2 regions of the Veillonella tobetsuensis genome follow, and region 2 is predicted to be linked to the other one. Evidence: a T-box and tRNA genes for the amino acid it is inferred to sense, from the RefSeq annotation. Region 2 holds a T-box; the other holds one or more tRNA genes.
The links. The T-box of region 2 lies ahead of thrS (threonine--tRNA ligase). A T-box ahead of a tRNA ligase gene usually reads a tRNA of that ligase, here a tRNA-Thr.
Positions count from the first base shown of each region.

Region 1: it has a tRNA-Thr gene. The T-box ahead of thrS (threonine--tRNA ligase) is inferred to sense a tRNA for this amino acid. The anticodon was not compared.

Region 1 is NZ_PPDF01000008.1:136,834-144,383, forward strand. Features, by position in the region: gene tnpA (IS200/IS605 family transposase) at 1-33, opposite strand, end outside; gene rplL (50S ribosomal protein L7/L12) at 221-589, opposite strand; gene rplJ (50S ribosomal protein L10) at 657-1,163, opposite strand; gene rplA (50S ribosomal protein L1) at 1,338-2,048, opposite strand; gene rplK (50S ribosomal protein L11) at 2,125-2,550, opposite strand; gene nusG (transcription termination/antitermination protein NusG) at 2,651-3,187, opposite strand; gene secE (preprotein translocase subunit SecE) at 3,199-3,420, opposite strand; gene rpmG (50S ribosomal protein L33) at 3,461-3,610, opposite strand; gene tuf (elongation factor Tu) at 3,881-5,068, opposite strand; tRNA gene VTHSUH11_RS03805 (tRNA-Met) at 5,292-5,368, opposite strand; tRNA gene VTHSUH11_RS03810 (tRNA-Thr) at 5,374-5,449, opposite strand; tRNA gene VTHSUH11_RS03815 (tRNA-Met) at 5,482-5,557, opposite strand; tRNA gene VTHSUH11_RS03820 (tRNA-Tyr) at 5,563-5,647, opposite strand; tRNA gene VTHSUH11_RS03825 (tRNA-Thr) at 5,658-5,733, opposite strand; gene brxF (BREX-3 system P-loop-containing protein BrxF) at 6,146-6,610, opposite strand; gene VTHSUH11_RS03835 (hypothetical protein) at 6,637-7,550, opposite strand, start outside.
Region 2 is NZ_PPDF01000007.1:72,297-79,846, forward strand. Features, by position in the region: gene VTHSUH11_RS02645 (DASS family sodium-coupled anion symporter) at 1-1,322, shown strand, start outside; gene VTHSUH11_RS02650 (MFS transporter) at 1,399-2,604, opposite strand; gene thrS (threonine--tRNA ligase) at 2,821-4,731, opposite strand; T-box leader at 4,805-5,036, opposite strand; gene VTHSUH11_RS02660 (hypothetical protein) at 5,216-6,208, opposite strand; gene VTHSUH11_RS02665 (DUF4911 domain-containing protein) at 6,248-6,577, opposite strand; gene VTHSUH11_RS02670 (peptidase U32 family protein) at 6,579-7,550, opposite strand, start outside.

The sequences.
Region 1 (7,550 bases), on a different contig from region 2:
TTTACTATGTGATAAGCTTTTTACGTCATTCATTGACATTGAACCTCCTATGTTGAAATGTTGTGGTTGCCAGACCAACTTCATTTTACCACTAGGAGGTTCTTTCCTTTTCTCTAAGAATTTTTTACCGACCCCCAGTTTAACTGGGGGTTTAGTCATGCCTATTCGGCGTACAAGCAAAAAAGGCGTACCCTTAGGTACGCCTTTAATATGGCTAGAATTATTTCAATTCTACAGTTGCGCCAGCTTCTTCCAATTGAGCTTTCAAAGCTTCAGCTGCTTCAGTAGCTACGCCTTCTTTTACAGGTGCAGGAGCGCCGTCAACGATAGCTTTAGCTTCTTTCAAGCCAAGACCAGTTGCTTCACGAACAACTTTGATTACGTTGATTTTGGATGCGCCAGCATCTTTCAAGATTACGTCGAAAGAATCTTTAGCTGCGCCAGCACCAGCGTCGCCAGCTGCTGCTACTGCTACAGGAGCTGCTGCAGTTACGCCAAATTCTTCTTCAATTGCTTTTACAAGATCATTAAGTTCAAGAATAGTTGCTTCTTTCAATTCAGCAACGATGTTTTCAATGTTCAATGCCATTTTAGATTTCCTCCATAAAATAGTTTATTGTATCAGTCCTAAGCGACCAATGGATAATTCGCAGATATTATTCTGCAGCTTCTGCTGGTTGAGCTTCTGCAACAGCTTTGACAGCGTATGCAACGTTGCGAACAGGAGCTTGCAATACGGAAAGCAACATGGAAAGCATACCTTCGCGGTTTGGAAGATTTGCAATTGCTTTGATGCCAGCTGCGTCCATAACTTCGCCTTCAACGATACCAGCTTTTACAGTTACAACTTCTTTGTCTGTAGCTTTGATGAATTGTTCGATTACACGAGCAGGTGCAACAGCATCTTCTTTAGAAGTAGCCAACGCAGTTGGACCTTCTAAATGCTCAGAGAAACCTTCAAGATTCAATTCGTTTGCAGCGATACGAGTCAAAGTATTTTTGATTACTTTGTATTCAACACCTTCAGCCAACATTTTGCGACGAAGATCAGTTGCTTGCGCAACAGTCAAACCAGAGTAACCAATCAATACAGCACCTTTTGCTTCAGAAAGAGTTTCTTTCATTTGAGCAACAATTGCTTTTTTTGATTCAGTGACAGCCATTAGATTACCTCCTTATAGATTTTGTGGTGCTCTATGTACTATCTTAGCGTAAAAAACGACCCCATCGCACGCGATGAGGTCGAACTAGTCCTAGGTTGTTCTAGTGTCAGCCTCAGCGGGCGGATTTTCATCCATTATACATACCAGCCGTCTACAGCTAAGAGACATATGTGATTATTGCTCTTTTGTAACGTTGCTCAATTTGAACACGTTCAAAGGCACACCAGGGCCCATTGTAGCGGACAAGGTTACAGATTTAATGTATTGACCTTTAGCTGCTACAGGTTTAGCCTTGATAATAGTATCAACGATTGTACGGTAATTGTCAAGTAATTTTTCATCATCGAAAGACGCTTTACCGATAGAGCAAGAAATGATACCTGCTTTATCAGTACGGTATTCGATTTTACCAGCTTTGATTTCGTTTACTGCACGAGCAACATCTGGAGTTACTGTACCAACTTTAGGGTTTGGCATCAAGCCTTTAGGACCCAAGATTTTACCAAGACGGCCAACTTGACCCATCATGTCTGGTGTAGCAACTACTACGTCAAAGTCGCTCCAACCACCTTGGATTTTAGCTACTAACTCTTCAGAACCTACAAAATCTGCGCCAGCTTCTTCAGCCAATTTAATGTTGTCGCCTTTAGCGAACACAAGAACGCGTTTAGTTTTGCCAGTACCATGAGGCAATACTACTGCACCACGAACTTGTTGATCAGCGTATTTAGGGTCGACATTCAAGTTGAAAGCGATTTCAACTGTTTCATCGAAATTTGCAGTTGCAGTTTTCTTAACTAACTCAATTGCTTCTACTGGTTCGTAGAACTTACCAGCTTCAATAAGTTTTACTGCTTCAGCGTATTTCTTACCTACTTTTGCCATTATAATATCCTCCTTATGTGGTCAAACGGGAATTCCCTCCCACCGATTTGCGCCTTATGCGCAAGTCGTACGCTTATTAGTCAACGATTTCAATGCCCATGCTGCGAGCAGTACCTTCTACCATGCGCATACCTTGTTCTACGGTGTTAGCATTCAAGTCAGGCATTTTCAATTCAGCAATTTCACGAACTTTATCGCGACCTACTTTTGCTACTTTATCACGGTTAGGTACACCAGATCCTTTTGGGATACCTGCAGCTTTTTTCAATAATACTGCAGCTGGTGGAGTCTTAGTGATGAAGTCGAAGCTACGATCTTCATATACATTAATAACTACTGGAATAATCAAGCCAGCTTGTTTAGCAGTACGTTCGTTGAATTCTTTTGTGAAAGCAACGATATTAACGCCTGCTTGACCTAGTGCAGGACCAACTGGTGGTGCTGGAGTAGCTTTAGCGGCTTCAATTTGTAGTTTTACTTGTTTAACTAATTTCTTAGCCATGGGTAATTAAACCTCCTATGCTTATACTGTGGTGGTAACGGATAAATATCCTCCCACTGGCAACCAAAATCGATTGCTCTTTTAGAGTTATATTTATATATTAAAGAGCTTTTTCAACTTGAGAAAACTCTACCTCTACCTCTGTATCTCGATTGAACATTTCTACATTAAGTTTCAATGTTCCTTTTTCAGGGTTAATTTCGGTAATAACACCTAGTCTATCTTCAAAGGCACCGGATGTAATGCGAACCGTTTCACCAACCTCTACATCGACATTGATTGTTGGTTTCTTATCCAAGCCCTGAGACTTAAGTATATGTTCTACTTCGGAATCAGAAAGTGGAACTGGTTTTGTAGCGGAACCAACGAAACCCGTTACACCTGGTGTGTTGCGCACAACATACCAAGAGCGGTCGTTAACTTCCATCTCAACCAATACGTACCCAGGAAAAATTTTACGTTTTACTACTTTTTTAACCCCATCTTTTTCATCTATTTCATCTTCAAGAGGTACTAGTATTCTACTAATTACATCCTGCAAACCCATAGATTGAACCTTAAGTTCTAGAGTGGTTTTAACTTTATTTTCGTAGCCTGAATAGGTATGAATTACATACCACTTCTTATCTGCTTCCATGTAATGGCCCCCTATCCAACAATCCGCAACAACATATTAATTAGTTGAGCAAAAATCGCATCAAACACATAGATGAGTAAGGCAATAAAGATTGTTACCAAAAATACTACAATTGTGTAATTGATGAGCTCTTTTCTTGTTGGCCAGACTACTTTTTTCAGTTCAGCCTTAACACCGCGGAAGAATTTACCAAAACCGCCACGTTGTTGAACTGCTGAGTTAGACTTTGCCATTTGTTCACATCCTCAAATCAACAGGTAATGAATGATAAGATTATTTTGTTTCACGGTGTAATGTATGTTTACCGCAGAATTTGCAATATTTCATCATTTCAATACGATCAGGATTGTTTTTCTTATTCTTGTTCGTTTGGTAGTTACGTTGTTTGCAATCTGTGCAAGCTAAAGTAATGGCATTACGCATCCGGACACACCTCGCTTTATATTTACTAACTTGTCTCTTGTACTCGAAAACACTCGACTACATACTAAAAAACTATATCATACGTAGCAAGCGATGTCAAGATTTTAAGCAACTCAAAAAAGCCAGGCACATCTGCCTGACATGGATAGTATAACAAAGAATGATATTTTTTGTCTAGAAAGAAGTCCATGCCTTTTCTTCATTTTTATTATGCATAAAAAAGGGACCCCACAGGGTCCCTTTTTAGAATCTATGATTCAATTATGAAGATTAACCTTCGATTGCTGTTACTACGCCAGCGCCTACAGTGTGGCCACCTTCGCGGATCGCGAAACGAAGACCTTCTTCGATAGCGATTGGAGTGATCAATTCGATATCCATTGTTACGTTATCGCCAGGCATACACATTTCTACACCTTCAGGAAGGTTTACAACACCTGTTACGTCTGTTGTACGGAAGTAGAATTGTGGACGGTAGTTGGAGAAGAATGGAGTATGACGGCCACCTTCTTCTTTAGTCAAAACGTATACTTCTGCTTTGAACTTAGTGTGTGGTTTGATGGAACCTGGTTTAGCCAATACTTGACCACGTTCGATGTCTTTACGGTCAACACCACGAAGCAATGCACCAACGTTGTCACCTGCTACTGCAGAATCCAAAGTTTTACGGAACATTTCAAGACCAGTTACTACGTAGGAGTCAGCTTTTTCTTTCAAGCCTACTACTTCTACAGTGTCACCTACGTTTACTTGACCACGTTCAACACGGCCAGTTGCTACTGTACCACGACCAGTGATTGTGAAAACGTCTTCCACAGGCATCAAGAAAGGTTTGTCAGTATCACGAACTGGTGTTGGGATGTAGGAGTCTACAGCGTCCATCAATTCGTCGATTTTAGCTACATATTGAGCATCGCCTTCCAAAGCTTTCAAAGCGGAACCTACAACGATAGGTACTTCGTCGCCAGGGAATTCATAGGAGGAAAGAAGTTCACGAACTTCCATTTCTACCAATTCGATCAATTCTTCGTCGTCAACCATGTCAGCTTTGTTCAAGAATACTACGATTGCAGGAACACCAACTTGGCGAGCCAACAAGATGTGTTCGCGAGTTTGTGGCATAGGGCCATCAGCTGCGGAACATACCAAGATAGCGCCGTCCATTTGAGCCGCACCAGTGATCATGTTTTTAACATAGTCAGCATGGCCTGGGCAGTCAACGTGTGCATAGTGACGGTTAGCAGTTTCGTACTCAACGTGTGCAGTGTTGATTGTGATACCGCGTTCACGTTCTTCTGGAGCTTTATCGATCATGCTGTAATCTTGGAAGTCAGCTTGGCCTTTTTCAGCCAATACTTTTGTGATTGCAGCAGTCAAAGTAGTTTTACCATGGTCAACGTGACCGATAGTACCAATGTTAACATGCGGTTTCGTACGTTCAAATTTTTCTTTTGCCATTAGGAAATAATCCTCCTTCACAAAAACAAAATACTTTTATAGTAATACTATAATATAATAACCTAATTTAATCAACGGAATATACATTCCTACAGAATATTATATCATAATCTATAAAGATCAATAAACAAAAAATCATATCTAAGTTACAAATGTGTGTAGTTAGATATGATTCATTATTTAAATATAGATATAAAAAAAGCCTCACCAACGTGAGGTTTAATGGTGGCGGCACACGGATTTGAACCGCGGACACACCGGGTATGAACCGATTGCTCTAGCCAACTGAGCTATGCCGCCATGTATGGAGCTAGTGACCGGGATTGAACCGGTGACCTTATCCTTACCAAGGATACGCTCTGCCGACTGAGCTACACCAGCACAATGAACGTTCACTTCACTGCGAATATTTGTGGTTGCGGGGACAGGACTTGAACCTGCGACCTTCGGGTTATGAGCCCGACGAGCTACCAACTGCTCCACCCCGCTATAGATGGTGGAGGGAGAAGGATTCGAACCTTCGAAGTCGAAGACGGCAGATTTACAGTCTGCTCCCTTTGGCCGCTCGGGAATCCCTCCAGAAATAAAATGGAGCTGGCGATAGGAATTGAACCCACAACCTGCTGATTACAAGTCAGCTGCTCTACCTATTGAGCTACGCCAGCATCATTACGACAAAATGTATTGTAACATCCGCCTCACTAAGTGTCAAGAACTTTTTAAAAACTTTTTTAAAGTTTTTTCGTTCATTGCGGTGTCCCTTAGTGCTATATCAATATATCATGAAAGTTTTTTCGATGCAAGTATTTTTTTGAATTTTCTTCAATTTCATTTTTTCCTCATAGGAAATCATAAATACAGGTACATAATCGCTAATATAGCCACTATAATTCTATAATATCCAAAAGTAGATAAAGACGAACGGTTAAGGTACCACAAGAATACACTCTGTTATACCTTCTACAACACCTAAAATAAGGGCAATTATATATTAATCCATGATATCCACCCACCTTTTTATATGCGGTCATAACTCATGGCAATATATAATGCCCTCATCAATCAATATAACTGTAATTAGTCAATAACCATGACACGCTCAGGTTTTGTAATAGTAACCACTGCATGTTTTGAATCATTATTGTGTTCTAAGTACAATTGATCACCTTCAAGATGACCACGCCAACCTACAACAATCGGATATGTTTTACTAATGGTCTTTAATAGTTCAAGAGGATTTAAGTTTAAAATAGGAGCAAATAATACATTAATACCATCTAAAAGAAGTACTTCCGTATCACTACGACTTAATGCACGGCGAATAACATCTTCTGCAAGTTTTGGACGTTCATCACGAGGAACCAACAAAAATTCTTCTTCAATAAGTTGTTTGGCTTCTAAATATTTCCACCCTTTTTGCTCTGATAACTCACGAATTAACAAACTTTTACCAGAACCAGGGCCACCAACGATGAACAATATACGCTCATCACCATTTTGAATTTGTTCCCACCGTTCTTTCACATCTTGTACAGTAACCATATCCTTGCCTCCTCACTTAAGATGACCTACTTAACAGGTCGGTCAGATAACATCACTGATTTGATATATTGATTTTTATCATCTAAGGCGAACTGTAAATAAGAATTACTCGACCTTGGATTTTTATACTCATACACCGTTGCAGTGCCTGTATTTGTTGCAGACTCCACTATACGCGTCGGCATACCATATACGAATAGCAATAGATATTTTGTATCGCCCATGGCAATACCACGACGTGTCGGTGTATAGACGTTTAACAACACACGATTAATAAGCGACTTATCATCTACGCTAACGCCATACTCATTATAGCCAATGAATGTAGCACCAAATAGCATTCCTTGAGTTCTCCACTCTGCATCTGCATCATTCACAAAATGTTGATTCAATCGTAAACCACGCAACACAAAATCATCGTCACTCAATTGCCCAGCATGGAAATGATACATCGGAGCCTTTGGCAATCCGAAACGGGTCCAAACCTGTCCATCCAAAATATCAACAGCCTCTATCACATTATTTTTAACGGTGAAAGCCACATAGGATTTTCCGTTTTGAATAGAATCTGGAGATTGGCTATTATTATTTGTATTCGCTACGAGAGAAGTAAATTCCTTTTTTTCTGTCCATGAATTTTCCGCATGACCTTCATATAAAAAGATATATGATTCATCGGATTGGTTCCGCCACATCGCATTAGGACTACCATAAGAGAAAATCATCTCCATGCGGGAACTACCTACACCAATATCACGAACAGTAACCAAGCCTTTTTCTGTAGTATGTAAATTAGTAATAGTACCTACAGGAAATAAGTACGTAGCACCTTGTCCACGCAACTGATTCCCTTCTAGACGTGATTTATCCGGTCCAGTATACACCGTTATATCCATATCTTTTTCATGATACGTTGTAAATACACCTTTCACGGTCTTTT
Region 2 (7,550 bases):
GGATGACGTCGGCTGTATCCTATCCTGTAAGTGCGACCATGATTACAGCACTCACAGCATTGCTATTAGGTTTCTCACCAAATCCAGAGGCACCAGCCAAAGCAATGGGCACAGCTAATGCTTTGAAATTGATTATTTCGGGTTATTCGTCCCCTGCCATGATCCTCGTTGGTGCGGCTATGTTTATCTCTGTAGCTATGCGTAAAACGGGACTTGATCGCCGCATTGCGATGCTTGTATTATCTAGCGTAGGCACTAAGGTGAGCCGCATTTATTTAGGCGTTATTATCACTGGTCTCATCCTCGCCTTCTTCGTACCGAGTGCCACAGCACGTATCGCCTGCTTAGCCCCGATTATTATTGGTATTGTTGAGAACTTAGGTATTGAACGTAAAAGCCGCGTTGCGGCCCTCCTTATGGTAGGTGCTGTACAAGCAGATACGTTCTGGAACATCATGATTCAAACAGCGGCAGCTCAAAACCTTGTAGCGGTAGGGTTCATGCAAACCCAAATGAAAGGCGCCGTAAGCTGGATTGACTGGCTCATGGCAGCGGCTCCATTCTCCATCATTATGGTTATTATTACGTACTTCTTAACACAAGCTTTCATTAAACCAGAATTCAAGGAACTCATTGGCGGTGATGTACAGCTCGCTAAGATGCGCCAAGAAATCGGGCCTATGAGCACTGATGAAAAAAAACTATTATGTATCTCCATTATGCTCCTTGCTTTATGGGCAACAGGTGGTAAATTACATTCCATCGATACTACAACTACAACAATTGTAGCTGTCGCATTATTCTTCCTTCCTAAAATAGGGATTATGGACTGGAAATTTGCTCAACCAAATATCGATTGGGGTTCCATCGTTATGTTTGGTGCTGGTATTGGTCTTGGCTCCGTATTACTAAAAACAAAAGCAGCTACTTGGCTCGCTCAAGTATTCGTGAATGCATTCTCCCTTGAAACAGCCAGCGTATTCTTATTAATTGCGGTTATGGCTGCATTCCTTATTCTAATTCACCTAGGCTTTGCATCTGCTACAGCCCTCTCCTCTGCTATGATTCCAATCGTTATTTCTATCGTTATGGGACATAACGCAGAAGGCCTTAACCCATTAGGCGTAACAATGCTCATGCAATACGCCATCTGCTTTGGCCTAGTACTACCTGTAAACTCACCACAAGGTATGGTGGCTTACGGTACAGACACATTCGACGTAAAAACATTTATGACTACTGGTATTCCATTGACTATTATTGGCTATGTAATGATGCTCGTATTTGCTCTTACATATTGGCACTGGATTGGAATCGCATAATACTATACTTTCATAACAATCATATATAAACCAAAAGGCTCTGTCAGAAGACAGAGCCTTTTCGATATTCACTATATTATTCTAATTCCTTACCTTTAAGTTCAGGGATTAAGAATAGGGTTGCAAGAATATCAAGTACGTAGATAATAGCTAGGAATGCAATTGCTACTTGGAAGGAGTACATAGAGATAATCATGCCTACTACCATTGGGCTAAAACCACCTACAGCACGACCGATATTAAATAGTACGTTTTGAGCCGTTGCACGAGCAGTTGTTGGGTAGGCTTCTGCCATCAAGGCACCGTAGCCACCCATCATACCATTTACAGAGGCGCCTAAAATAGCACCGGCAAATAGCATGGCAGTTGGATCAGATAGTTGAGAATAGATTAAAATAGATGCTACAGCACAGACTTGGAATAGGATGAATGTAGGTTTACGACCTATTTTATCAGCTAAGCGACCAAATAACCAAATACCTACCATCATGCCACAAACAGTAACCGCTGTCCACAAACCGGATTTTGTAAGAGAGAAGCCTAATTGCTTACTTAAGAAATTAGGTAACCAAATCATAATACCGTAATACCCAAAGTTTTGAACAGATGTTAAAATAGCAACACCAATAGATGTCTTTGTAGTTCTTACATCTTTTACTAATAACTTGAAAGAGTTTGTATGTGAATGCTCTTTATCTTCTTTACTTTGTACAAAGATTTCTGGTTCATGTAGTTTCGCACGGAATACCCAAGCAACTAGTGCTGGAATAATGCCAACCATAAACATACCACGCCATCCAATGATAGGAATGAGTAATGGTGTTAACAAGGCAGCAGCCAACACGCCTAATTGCCAACCAAGAGCAACATAGCTTGTCGCTTTTGCACGATGTTGTGCAGGCCAAGCTTCAGCAGCGAGTGCCATACCAATACCAAATTCACCACCTAAACCAATACCGGCTATTGTACGGTAAATTAGAAGATCCCAATACCCTTGAGCAAAAGCACAGAGACCAGTAAATACTGCAAATAGCACGATAGTCCAAGTCAATACGCGAACGCGACCAAATTTATCTGACAAAGTACCGAAGATGAAACCACCAAGTACGGCACCAACCAAGGTCCACGTCACCAAAGAACCTGCTTGACCAGTGGTCAAGCCTAAATCTCCAGAAATCAAGGTTAGCATAAAACCTAAAATCAAGAGATCAAAACCATCCATGGCATAACCAACGGAAGAACTAACGACGGCTTTCCAGCCATATGAATTTACTTCTTTCATAGCATTTCCTTTCGCTACTCACAGGTAACAATTAAAGAGATAGCCCCCACTATACAAATGACTAACTCCTAGACTTAAGTCTAATGAAAGGCTTTAGTATATGGGGGCTAAATTTATATCTGTTTATTTTGATGCATATAAGAAATTAGATCATAACAATTTCAAACATGACAACTCATCCATCAATAATATTGATGGATGAGTCATAATAGTCAATTAGTTGCGTTCTTTGATTTCAATTTTAATAGCATTGAAGAATTCTTCGAATGGTACGGAACCTAATTCGTCACCGCCGTGTTTACGAACGTTAACAGTGCCTTCTTCAACTTCTTTATCGCCTACCACAAGCATGTATGGAACTTTTGCCATTTGTGCTTGACGGATTTTGTAGCCAATTTTTTCGCTACGATCATCCACTTCTACACGTACATAGTCGCGATGCATTTGTTTTGCCAGTTCTTTAGCATATTCAACATGTTTTTCAGAGATAGGCAAGATTTTAACTTGTACAGGAGCCATCCAAGTTGGGAATGCACCTGCATAATGTTCAGTCAAGATACCAATGAAACGTTCCATGGAGCCGAAGCATGCACGGTGAATCATGATAGGGCGGTGTTTTTGACCATCTTCGCCAACGTATTCAATTTGGAAACGTTCAGGCAAGTTCATATCTAATTGAATAGTACCACATTGCCATGTACGGCCCAAGGAGTCTTCGATATGGTAATCAAGTTTAGGACCATAGAAAGCGCCATCGCCAGGGTTAATTACGTAAGGAATACCTTTGGCTTCAATCGCATTACGCAATGCTTCTGTAGCGGCTTCCCAAATTGCATCATCACCCATTGCATTGTCTGGTTTAGTGGACAATTCAACATGGTATTTTAAACCAAATTGGCTGTAAATCCGGTCAAACAATTCGATGACTTTCATCAATTCAGATTGCATTTGATCTGGCAACATGAATACGTGAGCATCGTCTTGAGTAAAGGCACGTACGCGGAACAAGCCGTGTAATGCACCGGATAATTCATGACGGTGAACTAAACCAAGTTCAGCATAACGCAACGGGAAGTCGCGGTAGGAATGCATTTCATTTTGGTACACCAAGATACCGCCTGGGCAGTTCATTGGCTTAATTGCATATTCTTCTTCGTCGATGATTGTAGTATACATATTTTCACGGTAATGGAACCAGTGACCAGATGTTTCCCACAATTGTTTATTTAAGATGATTGGTGTACGAATTTCTTCATAGTCAAATTCATGATGAACTTCACGCCAGAAGTTTTCCAATTCGTTGCGAAGAGCCATACCTTTTGGTAAGAAGAATGGGAAGCCAGGACCTTCTTCTTTGATAACGAACAAGCCAAGTTCTTTACCAAGTTTGCGATGGTCGCGTTTAGCCGCTTCTTCAAGCATGTGAAGGTATGCATCAAGTTCTTCTTTTTTCTCGAATGCTGTACCGTAAATACGTTGCAACATTTTGTTCTTTTCATCGCCGCGCCAGTATGCACCTGCAATGCTTTGTAATTTGAAAGCTTTTACCTTACCAGTAGATGCCACGTGAGGACCTGCACAAAGATCGATGAAGTCGCCTTGCGCATAGCAAGAGATAACAGCATCTTCAGGAAGATCTTCAATTAATTCTACCTTGTAGTCTTCGTTTTTAGATTTGAAGAACTCAATAGCTTCTTGACGAGACATTACGGATTTAGTGATAGGCAAGTTTTCTTTTACAATACGGCTCATTTCCTTTTCGATTTTGCCTAAATCTTCAGGAGTTAAAGTATGTTCCATATCGATATCATAGTAGAAACCTTTATCGATAGCAGGACCGATAGCCAATTTAGCTTCAGGCCATAAGCGTTTAACCGCTTGTGCCAAGATATGAGAAGCTGTATGGCGCAAAGTATGTTTGCCACCATCTTCTTCGAATGTTAAGAACGCTACTTCAGAACCATCTACGAGTTCTTCGCGAAGGTCTGTTAATTCGCCATTTACATTAGCAGCTAGTACTTTTTTAGCCAAGCTGTTAGATAGTTGTTTTACTGCTTCCCCAAGAGTAGTGCCGGCAGCGTATTCCTTTGCACTACCATCAGGTAAAATGATTTTTACATCTGCCATTTTTCTTTCCTCCAATTTATAAACTAGGATAGTCGGTTTTAGGTAATAAAAAAAGACCCTCTATCCCTACAAAACAAGGGACGAAGATCATTCGCGGTTCCACCCTAGTTAACTACCTATACGAATATATATGTATAGTAATTCACTTCATTAAGCCCGATAACGGTGGCGGCCGTATTTGCCTACTTAGGTTCGACAAATCAGTTTAAAGGGGGTAACTCTGATATATGTGTAAGGCATTTCCAGCATCTGCCTCTCTCTGGTACACAGGGATATGAGAATCATGTCCTTTGCATCACTTTTACTCAATCATCTTATCATAGACATTAAAAAATTTCAACTATACAATAAAATCACAACAGGCCTGTACTATCTTGAAAGAGCACCATATCAGCGCACCTTCAAATGTATTACAGGCCTGTAGTATTTCTGGAGAGTGTTAAAAAATCCCACCCTCTGCGTCCAACTTTAGTTTACCACTTCATTATTTTCTTTCAAAATGAGCGGACAACATGGATCCAATCACTTTTTCAATTTTAGCATTTGTAATGTCTGGGCCTTTGAACAAGATTAACATTACATCGTCAGAGTTGTCTTGCTTAGATACCATCAATACGCCGCTACCACGAGCACCATTATCATCGTAGTCTTTTGCAACGATAACCATATTGAGGTAATGATCTTTCATGTATGTGTATACCTTGCTTTGTTTAGCAGAGTTTCCAATGCTGCTAGCCATACCCATGGCACGATTAAATACGATTGTATTTGCATTGTGTGGATTGTTGCGAAGTTGTTGTTTTTCTTCGTCATTAAGTGGCAATAGGTTCACCATCAAGGATTCACCCATGCGGCCACGGAGCATAGCGGGCATTGTTTCACGCACATCGGCCGGAATATCGGTGCTAGGATTCAACTTTAATTCTTTAGGAACAGTCATGTACAATGTGCCTTTGCTATTTTCACCTAACACAGTCTTACTGTTATCGATAGCACCCATTGTAAAAGTATCTTTAATGATTTCCATTTGTACACCCAATGGTTTTTCAGGTACGCCACGGCTAGCCACTTGGATGTCACCAGATTTTGTTTTCTTAATGGTTTCTACGGACCAAGCTGCACCTGGTTTACCTTCATCACTAGGAGAGGTCAAAGCAGCAGGCACTTCTTTAGCACCTGTGAACACATAGGTTTGGGCTGGTACGATTGTATCAGGCGCACCTGCTTTGTTGAATACAGCACCATATAATACATTTGGCACTACAGCAGAACCAATTCGTAAGTTATTGTTTTCTTGGCTTTCAACATCAAAATTGATATTGCCCGCAAAGGTTACGTCTGGATTATGGTTAATAATAACAACAGTGCCTGGTTGTGGAATCATAACAGGACCAGTTGGCGCTGCAAAAGCAGCTGTTGCCATGGATGCCCCAAGAGCAGTTAATACCAATGCGCGTTTTAATACATTACATTTCATTATTATTCTCCTAGATTCGGATAATTCTCTACGCTACGTTTAGCATACTAAAGTAACTATAGGCAGGCTCGATAGAATATCAATAGCCAGTTCTCGTGTGTCAGGTGTACATCTAAGCATACAGCGTCCAGCTGTATCGACAGTAGTCATGACACCTACATATTCATAGCCTTCTAAGATTCGATTGACATAATTTGTATGTTTCGGATCGATGTGAAAGTACAAATAGGATTCCTCCCCTGTCCCTGTATAAACAGTTGGTTCTGGAAAGCCTTGTAACGAGCGAGATGCTACTAAAGGCACTTCATTAGAAGTTCTATAGGCCTCTTCATTACAAGCGGTCATATCAATGGTATGTGACTCCACCATATTAGTCTTCTTTCACCTTGCACTCGCGGCGCATCATGGAATACGGTTCTAATTTTGTATCCATGTACAAGCGAACCTTCATTTGTGCATGAGGTGCTACGTCGATAGGATTACCATCTTCGTCTGTCATTTTTTCAATAACCGCTTCTATAAGGTCACCCTTAGGTTGGCAGAATTCTACCTTATCACCAACCTTAAAGTTATTACGTTGTTCAAGGTCAACATATTTTTCTTCGTCGTTATAACCAAGAACTAGACCAATGAAGTCATGTGTTTGGGTATTCGTAGATTTGCCGTAGTTTTGAGCACTTTCATCAGGACGGCCATCAGCAAAACCATCTGTGTAAGGACGATGAGAAATTTTTTCTAACTCAGCAATCCATTCAGGACGAACGTACCAATTTTCACGCTCTTTCAAGTATGTATCGATAGCCGTGCGGTATACCTTAGCCACCGTTGCACAATAGTGAACAGATTTCATACGGCCCTCTACCTTAAGACTATCGATGCCTGCTTCGTATAATTCAGGAATGCGATGGATGAGGCACAAATCTTTGGAGTTAAAGATGTATGTACCATGTTCATCTTCCTCGATTGGATAGTATTCACCAGGACGATTGGATTCTACAATACTATATTTCCAGCGGCAAGATTGAGAACATTGACCGCGGTTAGCATCGCGTGTACCTGTCATATAGTTAGACAAAAGGCAACGACCAGAGTAAGAAATACACATAGAGCCATGTACGAAAGATTCGATTTCAATGTCTACATTCTTCTTCATCTCTTTAAGGTCTGCTACAGATACTTCACGAGCTGCTACAACGCGTGCTGCACCAAGCTCCTTCCACATTTGTACCGTATGCCAGTTCGTAGTAGATGCTTGTGTACTTACATGAAGCTCAAGACCTGGAGCCACTCGTTTAGCCAAGCTAAAGATACCCATGTCAGCCACAATAATCGCGTCTACACC